Regions from separate parts of the Bacillus mesophilum genome, predicted to be linked through region 3. Evidence: riboswitches for the same ligand, from Rfam matches in the RefSeq annotation. Region 3 holds a riboswitch; each other region holds the start of a gene.

Region 1 (4,624 bases), on a different contig from region 3:
ACAAAAGACGGTGAACTGAGCGGAACGGGCATCATTCAAACATTGACACTTGAAGATAATCAGACCACGATTACCTACAAACTTGTTGCCTTAAAAAGCACTAATTAAAAACAACCCCAATCCGTCAAAGGATTGGGGTTGTTTTATTATTCTCATTCGGAAGTATTCATGTAAATAATCTTGTGTCTTCGCTTTTAGAAGCGGTAAATTCCTTTATGCCGTTGGTCCGCCTTTTACAATAATATCATGTGCCACATGATCAAACTTTTTAAAGTTGTCGCGGAATTTGGCTGCAAGTTCTTTTGCTTTTTTATTATAGGCTTCTTGGTCTGGCCATGTTTTGTGAGGCTGAAGTACTTCATCTGGAACGCCTGTTACATGAAGCGGAACATCCAAGCCAAAGATTTCATTTTTGATGGTTTCAACATTGTTTAATTCGCCTTCCAAGGCTGCTTCTACCATTGCCCTTGTATAGGCAAGCTTCATGCGGCTTCCAGTACCGTATTCTCCGCCAGTCCAGCCAGTATTGACCAAATAAACCTTTGTATTATGTTCATCCATTTTTTTTCCGAGCATTTCAGCGTATTGTACTGCAGGAAGCGGCAGGAATGGCGAACCGAAGCACGTAGAGAATGTAGCTTGCGGTGACGTAACGCCACGCTCTGTGCCAGCCAGCTTGGACGTATAGCCGCTCAAGAAATGATACATGGCCTGTTCTTTCGTAAGTTTAGAAATAGGAGGCAGTACGCCAAACGCATCAGCAGTCAGGAAGATAATTGTATTTGGATGCCCTGCGACACTTGGATCAACAATATTATTAATTGCCTGCAATTGATAGGCAGCTCTAGTATTCTCTGTCAGCGTGTTATCATCATAATCAGCTATTCTGGTTTCATGGTCCAGAGCAACATTTTCAAGAACTGCTCCAAAACGGATGGCATTGAAAATCTGCGGCTCTTTTTCAGCTGCAAGATTAATGCATTTTGCATAGCAGCCGCCTTCAATATTAAACACGCCATTCGGTGACCAGCCGTGCTCATCATCTCCAATTAAACGGCGGTTATTATCAGCTGATAAGGTTGTTTTCCCAGTTCCGGATAATCCAAAAAATAAGGCAACATCGCCTTCTCTTCCGACATTGGCTGAGCAATGCATCGGGAGGATTCCGTTTTCAGGAAGTATATAATTCATAACCGAAAAAATTGATTTTTTCATTTCTCCAGCATATTCTGTTCCGCCAATCAGCACCGTGCGCCGTTCAAATGAAATAATAATAAAAGTTTCGGATCCTGTGCCGTCAATTTTAGGATCTGCTTTAAAGTTTGGAGCTGAAATAACAGTAAATTCAGACTTATGACCCGGCAGCTCATCAGCGGCTGGTCGGATAAAGAGCTGATGTGCAAACAAATTATGCCATGCGTATTCATTGATTACTTGAATGGGAAGGCGATGTTTTGCATCTGCACCTGCATATCCTTTAAAGGCAAAAACTTCATCTTGATTTTTTAAATAAGTCAGGACTTTGTCATATAAACGGGAAAATGCTTCTTCAGAAATCGGCTGGTTTACAGGGCCCCAATCAATTTTATCAATCGTTGAAGCTTCTTCAACAATATACTTATCTTTAGGGGAACGTCCTGTATATGTTCCAGTAGTGGCACGAACTGCGCCGGTAGAGGTTAACACACCTTCGCCCCTTTTTAATACTTTTTCAACAAGCTGCGGGACAGAAAGCTGAGTTTGAGTATGCTCGGAATTTAATAGTTGTGATAATCCGTTCGACAGGCTAACAGAGTTCATCTGATGAATACCTTCCTTTTTTTAGAATTAGTAGTACAAAGTATGAAAGTGATTACATCTCTCAAATAGTATAACACATTTATATGAATAGTCTATACTATTTGTGTGTGTTATGAAAAAAGAATTAAATAAATGTGCAACCCTCCCTGAATGTTTTTTTACATACTTATAATGGTAATGTTAAAATAGAGAAAACAGAGAAATGAGCTGATCAAAATGAAAATGACCGTTTTATATGATGGAACTTGTTCATTATGCAAGGAGTCGAGACGTCTTTTCGAAAAGCTCGATTGGCTGGATAAAATAAAATGGGTTTCTCTGCAGGAATATGAAAAAACAAATGGGGAAACAGGGTTCAATCAAAAAGAATTGCGCAAAGAAATCCATCTGATTACAGGCAGTGGAAAAGTTTTAAAGGGGTTCTATGCCGTAAGATTGATTATGCTACAATGCCCGCCTGCTTTTGTGCCCGGTCTATTGATGTACCTCCCGCTCATGCCCCTTATTGGGAAGCCCATTTATATGATGGTTGCTAAAAATAGACATAAATTCTTCAGACGAAAATGTGATGATGGAAGCTGTGCTTTGTAATAAATCCGATTGGTTTAATAAGGAATTAGAATTAGTTTAGAAAAATAAATTGACATCCTTTAGACTTGTGCGCTAATATTTACAGTTGAACGGATACTCTCTTATCCCGAGCTGGTGGAGGGACAGGCCCTATGAAACCCAGCAACCTGCTTATTTTTTAAATAAGGCAAAGGTGCTAACCTGAAGCAAGGATCTAGTCCTTGAACGATAAGAGTGAAAGGCGCGAATTGATTTGCTTTCAACCTTTTCACTTGTGGGAAGGTTTTTTATTTTGCAGTCAGACGCTTTTTTATGGCGGCAGAATCAAGCGGATTTAACTTTCTGTACCCGCTGATTTTCGACCAATTATAATAAAATCGCCATGTTTATTTCATACTACTAAGGGAATGAGTTCCGTATCAATTTAAGATTCATTGTCATACAATAATCTTGCCAATTTGAAGTTAGGGAGGAACCCAGATGTCAACAAAACGCCGTTTGTTTACTTCTGAATCAGTAACTGAAGGTCATCCGGATAAAATTTGTGACCAGATTTCTGATGCTATTTTAGATGCTATTCTTTCAAAGGATGCAAATGCACGTGTTGCTGCAGAAACGTCTGTAACAACAGGGCTTGTATTAGTTGCTGGAGAAATTACAACTTCTACATATGTAGATATTCCAAAGATTGTTCGTGAAACAGTTAAAGAAATTGGCTATACACGTGCGAAATATGGATTTGATGCTGAAACATGTTCTGTTTTAACATCAATTGATGAGCAGTCAGCAGATATTGCTATGGGTGTTGATCAGGCTCTTGAAGCCCGTGAAGGCCAGATGAGCGATGAAGAAATTGAAGCAATTGGAGCAGGAGACCAAGGTTTAATGTTCGGATTTGCTTGTAATGAAACAAAGGAGCTTATGCCGCTTCCGATTTCATTGGCTCATAAATTATCACGCCGCTTAACAGAAGTTCGCAAAGAGGAAATCCTTCCTTACTTGCGCCCTGATGGTAAAACACAGGTAACAGTTGAGTATGACGAAAATAACAAACCAGTTCGCATTGATACAATTGTTATTTCTACTCAGCACCACCCTGAAGTGACATTAGAGCAAATTCAGCGTAATTTAAAAGAATATGTCATTAACCCTGTTGTACCAAGTGAGTTAATTGACGAAAACACTAAATATTTCATTAATCCTACTGGCCGTTTCGTAATCGGCGGACCTCAAGGGGACGCTGGCTTAACCGGACGTAAGATTATTGTTGATACGTACGGCGGCTATGCACGCCATGGCGGCGGCGCATTCTCTGGCAAGGATCCAACTAAAGTGGACCGTTCTGCCGCTTATGCTGCTCGTTATGTTGCTAAGAACCTTGTAGCAGCTGGATTAGCTGATAAAGTTGAAGTTCAGCTTGCATACGCAATTGGTGTAGCACAGCCTGTATCCATTTCTGTAGACACCTTTGGAACTGGCAAGGTATCTGAGGATGTTCTTGTTGATGTTGTACGAAACAACTTTGACTTGCGCCCAGCAGGCATTATTAATATGCTTGATCTGCGCCGTCCAATCTACAAGCAGACTGCTGCATACGGACACTTTGGCCGTACAGACTTAGATCTTCCATGGGAGCGCACTGACAAAGCTGACGCTCTTCGTGCTGAAGCACTTCAGTCATAACAGATAGCAATTAGCGAAAGAAGCTAATCATTGGTTTACATGCCGATGGTTAGCTTTTTTATTGTGGAGAGAGATTCGGAGAGTGCTTAGGACTATGAAGGTGATGAGAGATGCCTTTCCTTTGAAATGAGGAAAGGAAAAAGAAGAGCGTAAGAGGTTGATACGCAAGTCTTTATAATCTAGAAAAAGGGAAACAGAGTGTAAAGATAGAGAAATACACCCGTATAACCCAAAAACAGGAAAAAGGTGTCGCGGAAAAGGCGGAAATACACCTGTATAATCCAAAAACAGGAAAAAAGTGTCGCGGAAAAGGGAGAAATACACCCCTATAACCCAAAAACAGGAAAAAGGGTCGCGGAAAAGGTAGAAACACGCCTGTATAATCCAGAAACAGGAAAATGATGTCGCGCAAAAGGAAGAAACACCCCTCTATAATCTAGAAATAGGAAAATAGTGTCGCGCAAAAGGGAGAAACGCCCCTCTGTAATCCAGAAACCGGAAAATAGTGTCGCGCAAAAGGCCTCTACCAGCGAATTTTACATTTTAACACTCGACCAAATCCTAAATTAAG
Region 2 (4,624 bases), on a different contig from region 3:
GCAAGCCGCTCTGGAAAGCCGATATCCGCCAAACACAAAGGGAGCTCCTCTCCCTTTTTTGGCTCTGAAGCTGGATACGATTCAAAAAGACTATTCAACCCATCGTCCGCATCTCATCGACATTCTAAATTTCATGAATCGCGATATTAATCGAGCTTTCTTTCCTTCGTCTGTACAATTGTTCAATTTTGACTCCACACATTGAATCAATACTTGATCGCATCTGCAGCTGTCTCCATATTCACTAAGACACTCATCGTGCTTCTTGCAGCAGTAATCCACATAATTGATCGGCTCTCCCGGACCGCTGCAGCCTGGACCGCAATAGCGGTAGCCACCAGACAGGCAGAAGCCAGGGCCTCTCGTCCGGCGCCTATTCTGTATTCTCATACTCTACTTCACTCCTTCCTATTATCCATACGCACCTCTACCAAAAAGGATTGGAGGAAAACCTATGAAAATAGCGGAATTTCTTAATCACCTCACTAGAAGAACCAAATACCTAGAGGATTCTCGAGTAAAAAATAGAATAGTATGTATTAAATAAAGGGGGAGTTATGATGCTGTCTTTTTTTGAGTATAACTGGCAAGTTCGAGATGAATGGCTGCATTGGTGTGAGCAGCTTTCATCAGAAGTATTGCTGCAAAAGCGAGTCGGCGGTGTCGGCAGTATTCAATATACACTGTTTCATATTATCGATGTAGAGTATAGCTGGCTGCGTGCGATCCAAAGTCAGGACGATGTGATTTTTGACTTCGACTCCTATAAAAGTTTAGAACAGCTAAAAATTCTCACTCAGCAAACATTATCTGAGAATAAGGCTTTTATGACTGGAATAGAGCCACATACATACAACCAAAAAGTTTATATTCCATGGGAAGATGAATTTTATACGGTATCTGATATTCTGCATCATTTAGTGGCGCATGAAATTCATCATATTGGGCAGCTCTCGGTTTGGGCAAGAGAGCTGGGACTTACACCAATTTCTCCCGGCTACATTGGAAGGCAGTTTTCATCTTTAAGTAAAATATGAGATCTTACAAAAAAACCACTCTGATTATCCTATTGTTAGCCTTTTTAGTATTTCCCTCTAAGATATATGCTCTTGATTGTGCAATACCAGAGCCCTTGCAGGCCATACATGACTATGAAGCTGTTTTTATCGGTAAAGTGATCAGCAGCAGTGACCTGACCAAAAATACTAAACTTGAAGTTGTACAGTCATGGAAAGGTGTAAACACGATGGAGGTTAAAATATATGAGGATAACGTTTGGGGAAACACATATAAAGCAGGAGATAAAATACTGGTTTTCGCCAATAAGGAATTCGGATTCTGGAAAGTGCCTCTTTGTGCACCCATTCAGCAGAATGTTGATGAAACAAATGAAGAATGGGACGTATTTGGGGAACCGGTAACATTGAAGCATTCCACAGGACTGCTGCCTTTATATCTGGCTGTCATGACATTCTTTCTTTATTTACTAAATAACTATTTTAAGAAAAGAAAAAAGAGCGGAAGTGATTAAAAGCCTCTTTCTCACTTACCGCTTTTCCCGCTCGTTTTCTGCGTTCTGTTCATACTAAATGACCAGCGTATGTCTCTGCCCAATCCATAACTTTGTTTCGTGAATCAGCTGTTTATATGTCGCCGCAGATGAAAACGTATGGTTGGCTCCATTGATAATTCTCTTATCACATATTCCCTGTTTACGCGTCCGAAATGCATAATAATAATTGTAGCAATGGTTCACGCTAATTTCTTCATCTGCCGAACCATGTATTAGCAGAACATCTCCATTAAATTTAGATACAAGTTTTAGCGGATGATATTTTTTTAGTGATTCTATAAACTTTTCTCGTAAATAATATCCCTGGTAATCAAATTCACCGCTCTCTTTCAATACTTCCAGTCTTTCTTCTCCTACAATAGAGGTTATATCCTTAAATGGCTGGCCAACAGCGCTCCACAACACAAGTCTTTTAATTCTCTGATCCTGTGTAGCAGTCAAGAGAGCCACTGCACCTCCAAGACTATGCCCTATAAGCACTAACTGTTCCCGGTCTATATGTTCAATCTCGAGTGAATAGTTGATGATTGATTTTGTCTGGAGAATCCAATCATCAATACAGCTTTGCCCGTAATCTCCCTCACTCTCACCGCATCCTGCATAGTCAAAGCGAACAATTACACATTCCTCCAGTGATAATTCTTGAGATGCTTTGACAAAGAGACGATTAATTCCTACCTTCGAGCCTACAAATCCGTGACAAATTACGATGACGGGATATTTTTTATTTTCTTTCCCATATAAATCTGGATAATGAATCGCTGCTGCCAGTTTTCGATCTTCCCATTGAATTGAAATATGCCTTATCATTTCTCCACCTCATTTAAAAGATATTATTCTTATCGAATTAGTCAGATTAATACTGACAAGTGTTGCTGTTAAGTAGCACACAGCGTCCTAGTTCTTTCCGGGCAGAATTCAATACTTAGCAGACACAAAAAAATCCCACCTTATGCTTTTGACAGCGTAAGATGAGATTTAATTAACCGTTCTCCTTATCTGCCAAGCAAATACGCTTGTTGGAATTGGCACAGTGCTCAAAGCTTGAGTCTGCTGCCGAGGCTTCAAAGGGCCAAATCCCTCCACCTCTCTGGATAAGATTATGAAATTATATTTATTCTAATACAATTATTGTAAATAATCAATACAAAACTGCAGCCTATTTTAAGCAAGACAATGAAAAGCGAGATGCCCAGTTCAGGGAACTACCCTATTATGCTCTTTTGACTATAAATGATCCAATGGCAAGAACCATAAACAAAAACAGTAAATAGAGGCTGATTGCTCCAAGTTCTATTGTTTCATGCCCTAACCCAACTAGTACAATCACAACAGCCATGCTGCCAATCAAGACAAAGTATAGAGCAATTGCATAAAAATTCTTCATGTTATTCCATGTTCTTTCATCCACATCAGGTACATGATCTCTTTTTTTTATTTCACGAATCTTAGCGGCCGCAGCCACAAGTCCAACACCTGCTACTGTTCCGCCTATACCGGCAGCAACGGCGCTCCATGCCAAGTCTGGAATCATCCATTTGGCAATCAGAATACCTGCACCCATACATACAACAATAAACCCCAATGCTAAATACTGCAGATTTTTCATTTAGTATCTTCCTCCAATGTAAATAATTCTTCGATTGGCACATCGAAATATTTAATCATTTTAAGAGCAAGCTCAAGGCTAGGATTATATTTATGCTTTTCAACTGCATTGATCGTCTGCCTCGTAATTTGCAATGCCTCTGCCATCTCAACTTGGCTAATTCCTTTCGCGAGTCTGATTTCCTTAATTCGATTGGTAACCTTCAAATGATTCCCCGCCATCCATGTAAAGATATCTTTACACAGAGTATAACATGTTCCAAAAGAAAAAGTAAAGATATCTTTACACTACAGAAAATTAATTATGATTCTTTTGAAACAGATTCTCTTTTCTTATTTAAAGATTTAACTCAGAAAAAAATTAGAAAATCCAGAAACTACAATCATAAACCAAGGGAATTGTAACAATATCTTAGTTGATATATGGACATTTTATATTTGGATCGGAACAGCAATCTGAAGAATTTTTTGGAGTTTTTAGAGCAAAGGTGCGAAAGAAAGAGGTTCTGGAGGAGATCCGGCTAAATATTGTAAAACCGCTATCGTTCAGCCATGTGCTATTATTGCTAAAACCAACATGAAGGGAGCTGCTTAGTTCGCCCCCTTATCATCATCATGAGGCATAAAAACTTTTCTATATAGAAATAACTGCACAGATTGAACCAAAAGGTAAATAGGAATAGAGTATGAGGAACGATAGCCGTTCTTAAAGTGAAAGATACCCACTTTAATTGCCCATACTTCAACAAGAATGGCTAGAGCACTCCAGCCTAAAATATAAGGAATAACCTTCCAGCCTGTTATATTAAAACGCCGATAGATATAAATAAATATATACCCAAATGGGGCATACATTAAATAACTGAACATATCAAACGTCTGATAGATTGCCTGATCATTTACATCGTATAGATCTAATGGAGGTGCGGCTAATGTGTGATCAAACATCAGCCCAGTTGTCACTCCAAATAATAAACTGAAAACCGTTGATGCCTTCGATAATATTTTAGGAAGAACCATAACAATAAGTCCTCCTATAATAATCATCCCCAGGACAACCATTTCATTGGCATTAAAACCTTGCTCATACAAGATGTTTTCCACTTGTCTTCATTCCTTTTGTAATTTTGCGAGAAACGTATGCGATCAAAACCGTAAGAAACAACATGACAACATCCATTATAAGCTCCTGTATATAAGACCAGTGCTCATACGTGAAAATGGACAATGAACTGAGGACTGCACGCAGGATAGATATAGTCCCCAAAATACTCACAGCAGAAAGGAACCGAATCCATTTATGATCGTAAGCAAACCAGATGTTCACCAGGATGAGAAGCAAAAAGGAAAAAATGATATCCCGGTATACAATAAATGAGATAAAACGTATGGTATCAGAGCTAATTTTAATACACTGATAATGATAGGCAAGGAAAGATATTT
Region 3 (4,624 bases):
GACATATATGGATTCAGAAGAGATCTTGAAAAAGTCAAAAGCAGAGAGCTTGTTTGAGGGAGGGTAACTCAGCTTTATCTAAATAAATTCTTGAATTAAGCAGCTTTTCCCGTCATGTTCATCCATTTATTATAGCTGAAAAATACCATTTCATGACCTTTCTGTTATAAGCAACCTCTTAAATAGATACAGTAATCTATGTTATCATAAGAACTAGTTTCCTAGGGTGAATTTAAAAATTGCTGCTAATAATGAATAGTATGTAATTAGAATACTATTTTAGGAGAACAGTTTTTAGGAGGTATTTGATGAATTGGGCTTTATTTTATGATGTTGACATGTGGACGCAAATAGGAATATCTATAGGGATTTTCCTGCTATTTTTAGTGTTTAGGAAGTTATTTTCTAAATATATTTACTCGTTAATTCTTCGCTTGAGTAATAAGGCGCCAACCGATATGTTAAGGCATATTTTTGTGTCGTTTGAGAAGCCGCTGCAATGGTTGTTTATCATAATAGGAATTGAAATTGCCTCTAGATATTTTCCATTTCGGCCAGCGCCAGATGGTTTGTTTAACAGCTTTATTTCTGCGTCAGTAATCGTCCTAATTACTTGGGGATTATATAACTTAGCTTCAGCATCATCGATTTTCTTTGCCAAAGTAAAGAACCGGTTTAAATTAGAAATTGATGATATTTTAATTCCTTTTATGTCGAAAGCTATTCGAATCATAATTGTTGCGATCAGTATTACCATTATTGCACAGGAATTTGAATATGATGTAACAGGATTTATCGCTGGGCTCGGTCTGGGTGGTGTGGCAATTGCCTTTGCTGCAAAGGATGCAATCGGAAACCTGTTCGGCGGTTTTATTATAATTACTGAAAAGCCGTTTACGATCGGTGACTGGATCATGACGCCGAGTGTGGAAGGAACCGTAGAGGATATTACTTTCCGGAGTACCAAGGTCCGAACATTTGCAGATGCGATCGTAACTGTTCCGAATAATACGTTAGCAAATGAGTCGATCACCAATTGGAGTAAAATGGGGAAACGGCAAGTAAGCTTTAATATTAAAATTTCTTATGAAACACCGAAAGCCAAACTATTAAGAGTCGTGCGGCAAATGGAAGAGGTAATTAAAGGACATAGCGAAGTGCACCCTGACTCAATCCTTGTCCGCTTTGATAAATATCAGGAAAATGGCTATGAAGTTTTCATCTATTTCTTTACAAAATCAACCGCTTGGGCTGAGCATTTGCGAGTGAAAGAAGAGATTAATTTTAGATTGATCGAGATTCTCGAAAGTGAAGATGTGTCTATTGCGTTGCCAAGCAGAAAGCTGTATGCCAGCGAGCCTGATGAGGATAAGGGCAGCTTGCCGGCACCACAGGAGTCATAGGTTAAGAGAAAAGCTGCCGCGAAGGGCAGCTTTTCGTTCTATTTATAAGCTTTATTTTTATTATTTCTTACCTTTAATCTCTAAATAAACTGGCTCCGATTTCCCGTTTGCTATTGGATATAGTTGATATCCGCCTGTTTCAGGATCAAAGGTCCTCAAAACGGTCATATTCTTGATTTCCTTTAAAACGAGATCAACGGTTAACACTGTATTTTCGCCTTTAATTAAATGACCGCCAAATACGGCACCGTTCTTATCACACATGGTTCCATGTATATGGGTTTCAAATTGATCATCTCTTTGACAGACAATTCCCGTTCCATTCAAAAATTCAATTGGGCCATTCCGGCTGATAAGCTCTCCGTAGCCAGCACCGATACTTGTCTCAGGCTTTTCCACTAAGTATACATAACCAGCTTTTTTTAGACTGCCGAAACAGCTGCTGATTGTAGCATATTGCATCTGATTTGCTCTGCAGACCTCTTCAATTCCAGAAAGTAAATCTGTACCAGGCAGCAGCCGGGCAACAACCGTTTTTCCCTCAAAACCTTCAGCAAAATGAGCATGTATCGTATGAGTCATACTTTTCTTCCTCTCGCATATATTTCTAACTAGTATATATTAAGTTTTAATATTTTGAAAAAAAGATATTGACATTCGTTAATGGTTCATGTAGATTTTACCAATAAGGTTACCAAAAATTAAATATACTTGATTGATCTCTTATCAAGAGTAGCTGAGGGACTGGCCCTGTGAAGCTCGGCAACCGTTCATTCATCAGAATGAATTGGTGCTAAATCCTGCAAAACACGTTTGTGTTTTGGAAGATAAGAGAGGAAGCGTATCTTTGTATGCTTATGCCTCTCTTTCTTTTGAAAGAGAGGCATTTTTATTTTTAAAAAACATTAGGAGGAACGAATATGAAAAAATGGGCAATCATCTTATCATCAATTTTATTAACTGGGTTTTTAGCAGGCTGTGGGAGTGACAGTGCCTCTGGAGATGAGGCAGAGCCGCTTAGTGAAGAAAAACTATTAATTGGAGTTACAGCTGGGCCGCATGAACAAATCGTTGAAAAGGTTAAAGAGGTTGCAGCAGAGGATGGGTTAGAGCTTGAATTAAAAGTATTTACCGATTATGTTCTGCCTAATACATCGCTTGCAGAAGGGGACTTGGATGTAAACAGCTATCAGCACGAACCTTTTTTAAATCAATTTAATGAGGATCATAATACAGATCTAGTAAAGGTAGGAAAAACAATTTTAAATCCAATGGCCGTGTATTCAGATGAATTTGGAAGTATTGAGGATCTGCCGAATGGAGCCAAAATTGGTTTGCCAAATGATCCGACAAACGGTTCACGTGCCTTATTTATTTTAGAAGAAGCTGGTCTGATCAAACTGATTGAGGATAAAAGAGAAACTGCCACTATTTATGATTTAGAAGAGAATCCAAAAGAATTCGAGTTTATTGAACTGGATGCTGCGCAAATTCCAAAGCAATTAAGCGAGCTGGATGCTGCTGCGATAAACACAAACTTTGCCTTAGAAGCAGGCCTTAATCCGAAAGAGGATTCCATCCTCCTAGAATCATCGAATTCTCCATATGTGAACTATTTAGTTGTTCGGGCAGAAAATGAAAACGACCCTGTCCTTGAAAAGCTCAGAAATGCCTATCAGTCAGAAGAAGTGAAAAAATTTATTGAAGAGGAATTTCAAGGATCTGTTCTTCCAAGCTGGGAGGAATAATCTTTTAATCTAGATTCCTATGAAAGAAGAATGCTCGCTCCCGCTGCAAGGGACGCGGGCACCATTCTGCTATCATAATCGGTCACACATTTTTTCTATTGAATGGCTGATCAGACTTGAAGGAGGTACAGCATGATCGTATTAGAAAATGTTTCAAAAACTTTTTCAGGAAAAAAAGGAGATATTGAAGCAGTTCGGAATGCCAATATTGAAGTGAAAACAGGAGAAATTCACGGAGTCATCGGCTATAGCGGTGCTGGTAAAAGTACATTAATTCGCTGTGTAAATCTGCTCGAAAATCCAACCTCGGGCAGGGTGATTATTGGAGGAGAAGATCTCACTTCCTTATCAGAGCAGAATCTCCGTGAAAAAAGAAAGAAAATCGGCATGATTTTTCAAGGGTTCAATTTATTAAAAACGGCAACTGTCTATGATAATATTGCCATCCCTTTAAGATTAATCGGCATTCAGAAGAAAGAAGTTGACGATCGCGTAAAAAAATATTTAGAGATTGTGGGTTTAGCAGATAAAGTGAATGCTTATCCAAGTCAGTTATCTGGAGGACAAAAGCAGCGGGTCGCTATAGCCAGAGCCCTGGCTCAAGAGCCTGAGCTGCTCCTAAGCGATGAAGCAACAAGTGCGCTTGATCCGGAAACAACAGATTCCATTCTCGAGCTGCTTTTAAAAATCAATAAAGAGCTGGGCATAACCATTCTGCTCATTACACATGAAATGAACGTCATTCAAAAAATATGTGATTATGTATATGTGATGGAACAAGGCAGCATTATCGAGCAAGGAACAGCCATTGAATTGTTTTCCAATCCGCAATATCCAACGACCAAAAAGTTTTTAAACACGATCGCACAGCGCAAGCTTTCATCCTCGCTTATTCAGCAGTTAAAGCTATCGGGAAATGTGCTCAGACTTACTTTTTTAGGCGAATCGACGGGACAGCCGCTGTTGGCGCTTGTGAGTCAAAAGTTTAATGTAAAGCCCAATATACTAACCGCTAATATCATTGAATTGAAAAATGGAATTGTTGGGAATATAAGTATCCACTTGCTCGGTGAACAGCAGGATATAGCAGCTGCTCTTAGCTATTTAGAAGAGCATGGAGTAAATGTAGAGGAATTGGAGGGATAACAAAATGGATCGATTTCAGCAATTTACAGATCAGTGGCTGCCGATAATCGGCAAGGCAGTCGTAGAGACTTTTCAAATGGTCGGTGTTTCACTTTTATTTTCCATTTTAATTGGTGTGCCCCTTGGCATTCTCATTGTCCTAACAAGGCCTGGCCAATCGCTGCATAACAAATGGGTGTATGGCGGCTTAAATTTGATCATTAACATTATTCGTTCTGTGCCCTTTATTATTTTACTTTTCTTTATTCTGCCTTTTACCAAATTTATCGTCGGGACAACGATCGGAGTTCAAGGAGTTATTGTTCCGCTTGTTATTTATACAGCACC

What was found. Region 3 has a riboswitch for S-adenosylmethionine ahead of F7732_RS12165 (MetQ/NlpA family ABC transporter substrate-binding protein). Riboswitches for the same ligand answer to the same signal wherever they lie in the genome.
Positions count from the first base shown of each region.
Region 1: it holds a riboswitch for S-adenosylmethionine, as region 3 does, so the genes downstream of both, metK (methionine adenosyltransferase) here and F7732_RS12165 (MetQ/NlpA family ABC transporter substrate-binding protein) in region 3, are expected to answer to the same signal.
Region 2: it holds a riboswitch for S-adenosylmethionine, as region 3 does, so the genes downstream of both, F7732_RS18505 (alpha/beta hydrolase family protein) here and F7732_RS12165 (MetQ/NlpA family ABC transporter substrate-binding protein) in region 3, are expected to answer to the same signal.

Region 1 covers NZ_WBOT01000013.1:2,195-6,818, forward strand. Annotated here, with positions in the region: gene F7732_RS21410 (DUF2584 domain-containing protein) at 1-108, shown strand, start outside; gene pckA (phosphoenolpyruvate carboxykinase (ATP)) at 214-1,800, opposite strand; gene F7732_RS21420 (thiol-disulfide oxidoreductase DCC family protein) at 2,017-2,391, shown strand; SAM riboswitch class I at 2,490-2,605, shown strand; gene metK (methionine adenosyltransferase) at 2,851-4,053, shown strand.
Region 2 covers NZ_WBOT01000007.1:97,690-102,313, forward strand. Annotated here, with positions in the region: gene F7732_RS18490 (Parvovirus coat protein VP1-like protein) at 91-390, opposite strand; gene F7732_RS18495 (DinB family protein) at 561-1,037, shown strand; gene F7732_RS18500 (hypothetical protein) at 1,034-1,531, shown strand; gene F7732_RS18505 (alpha/beta hydrolase family protein) at 1,586-2,383, opposite strand; SAM riboswitch class I at 2,566-2,674, opposite strand; gene F7732_RS18510 (hypothetical protein) at 2,787-3,182, opposite strand; gene F7732_RS18515 (helix-turn-helix transcriptional regulator) at 3,179-3,388, opposite strand; gene F7732_RS18520 (hypothetical protein) at 3,773-4,285, opposite strand; gene F7732_RS18525 (hypothetical protein) at 4,266-4,624, opposite strand, start outside.
Region 3 covers NZ_WBOT01000003.1:524,101-528,724, forward strand. Annotated here, with positions in the region: gene F7732_RS12150 (DUF2268 domain-containing putative Zn-dependent protease) at 1-67, shown strand, start outside; gene F7732_RS12155 (mechanosensitive ion channel family protein) at 309-1,403, shown strand; gene F7732_RS12160 (PPC domain-containing DNA-binding protein) at 1,464-1,985, opposite strand; SAM riboswitch class I at 2,124-2,237, shown strand; gene F7732_RS12165 (MetQ/NlpA family ABC transporter substrate-binding protein) at 2,324-3,151, shown strand; gene F7732_RS12170 (methionine ABC transporter ATP-binding protein) at 3,284-4,297, shown strand; gene F7732_RS12175 (methionine ABC transporter permease) at 4,302-4,624, shown strand, end outside.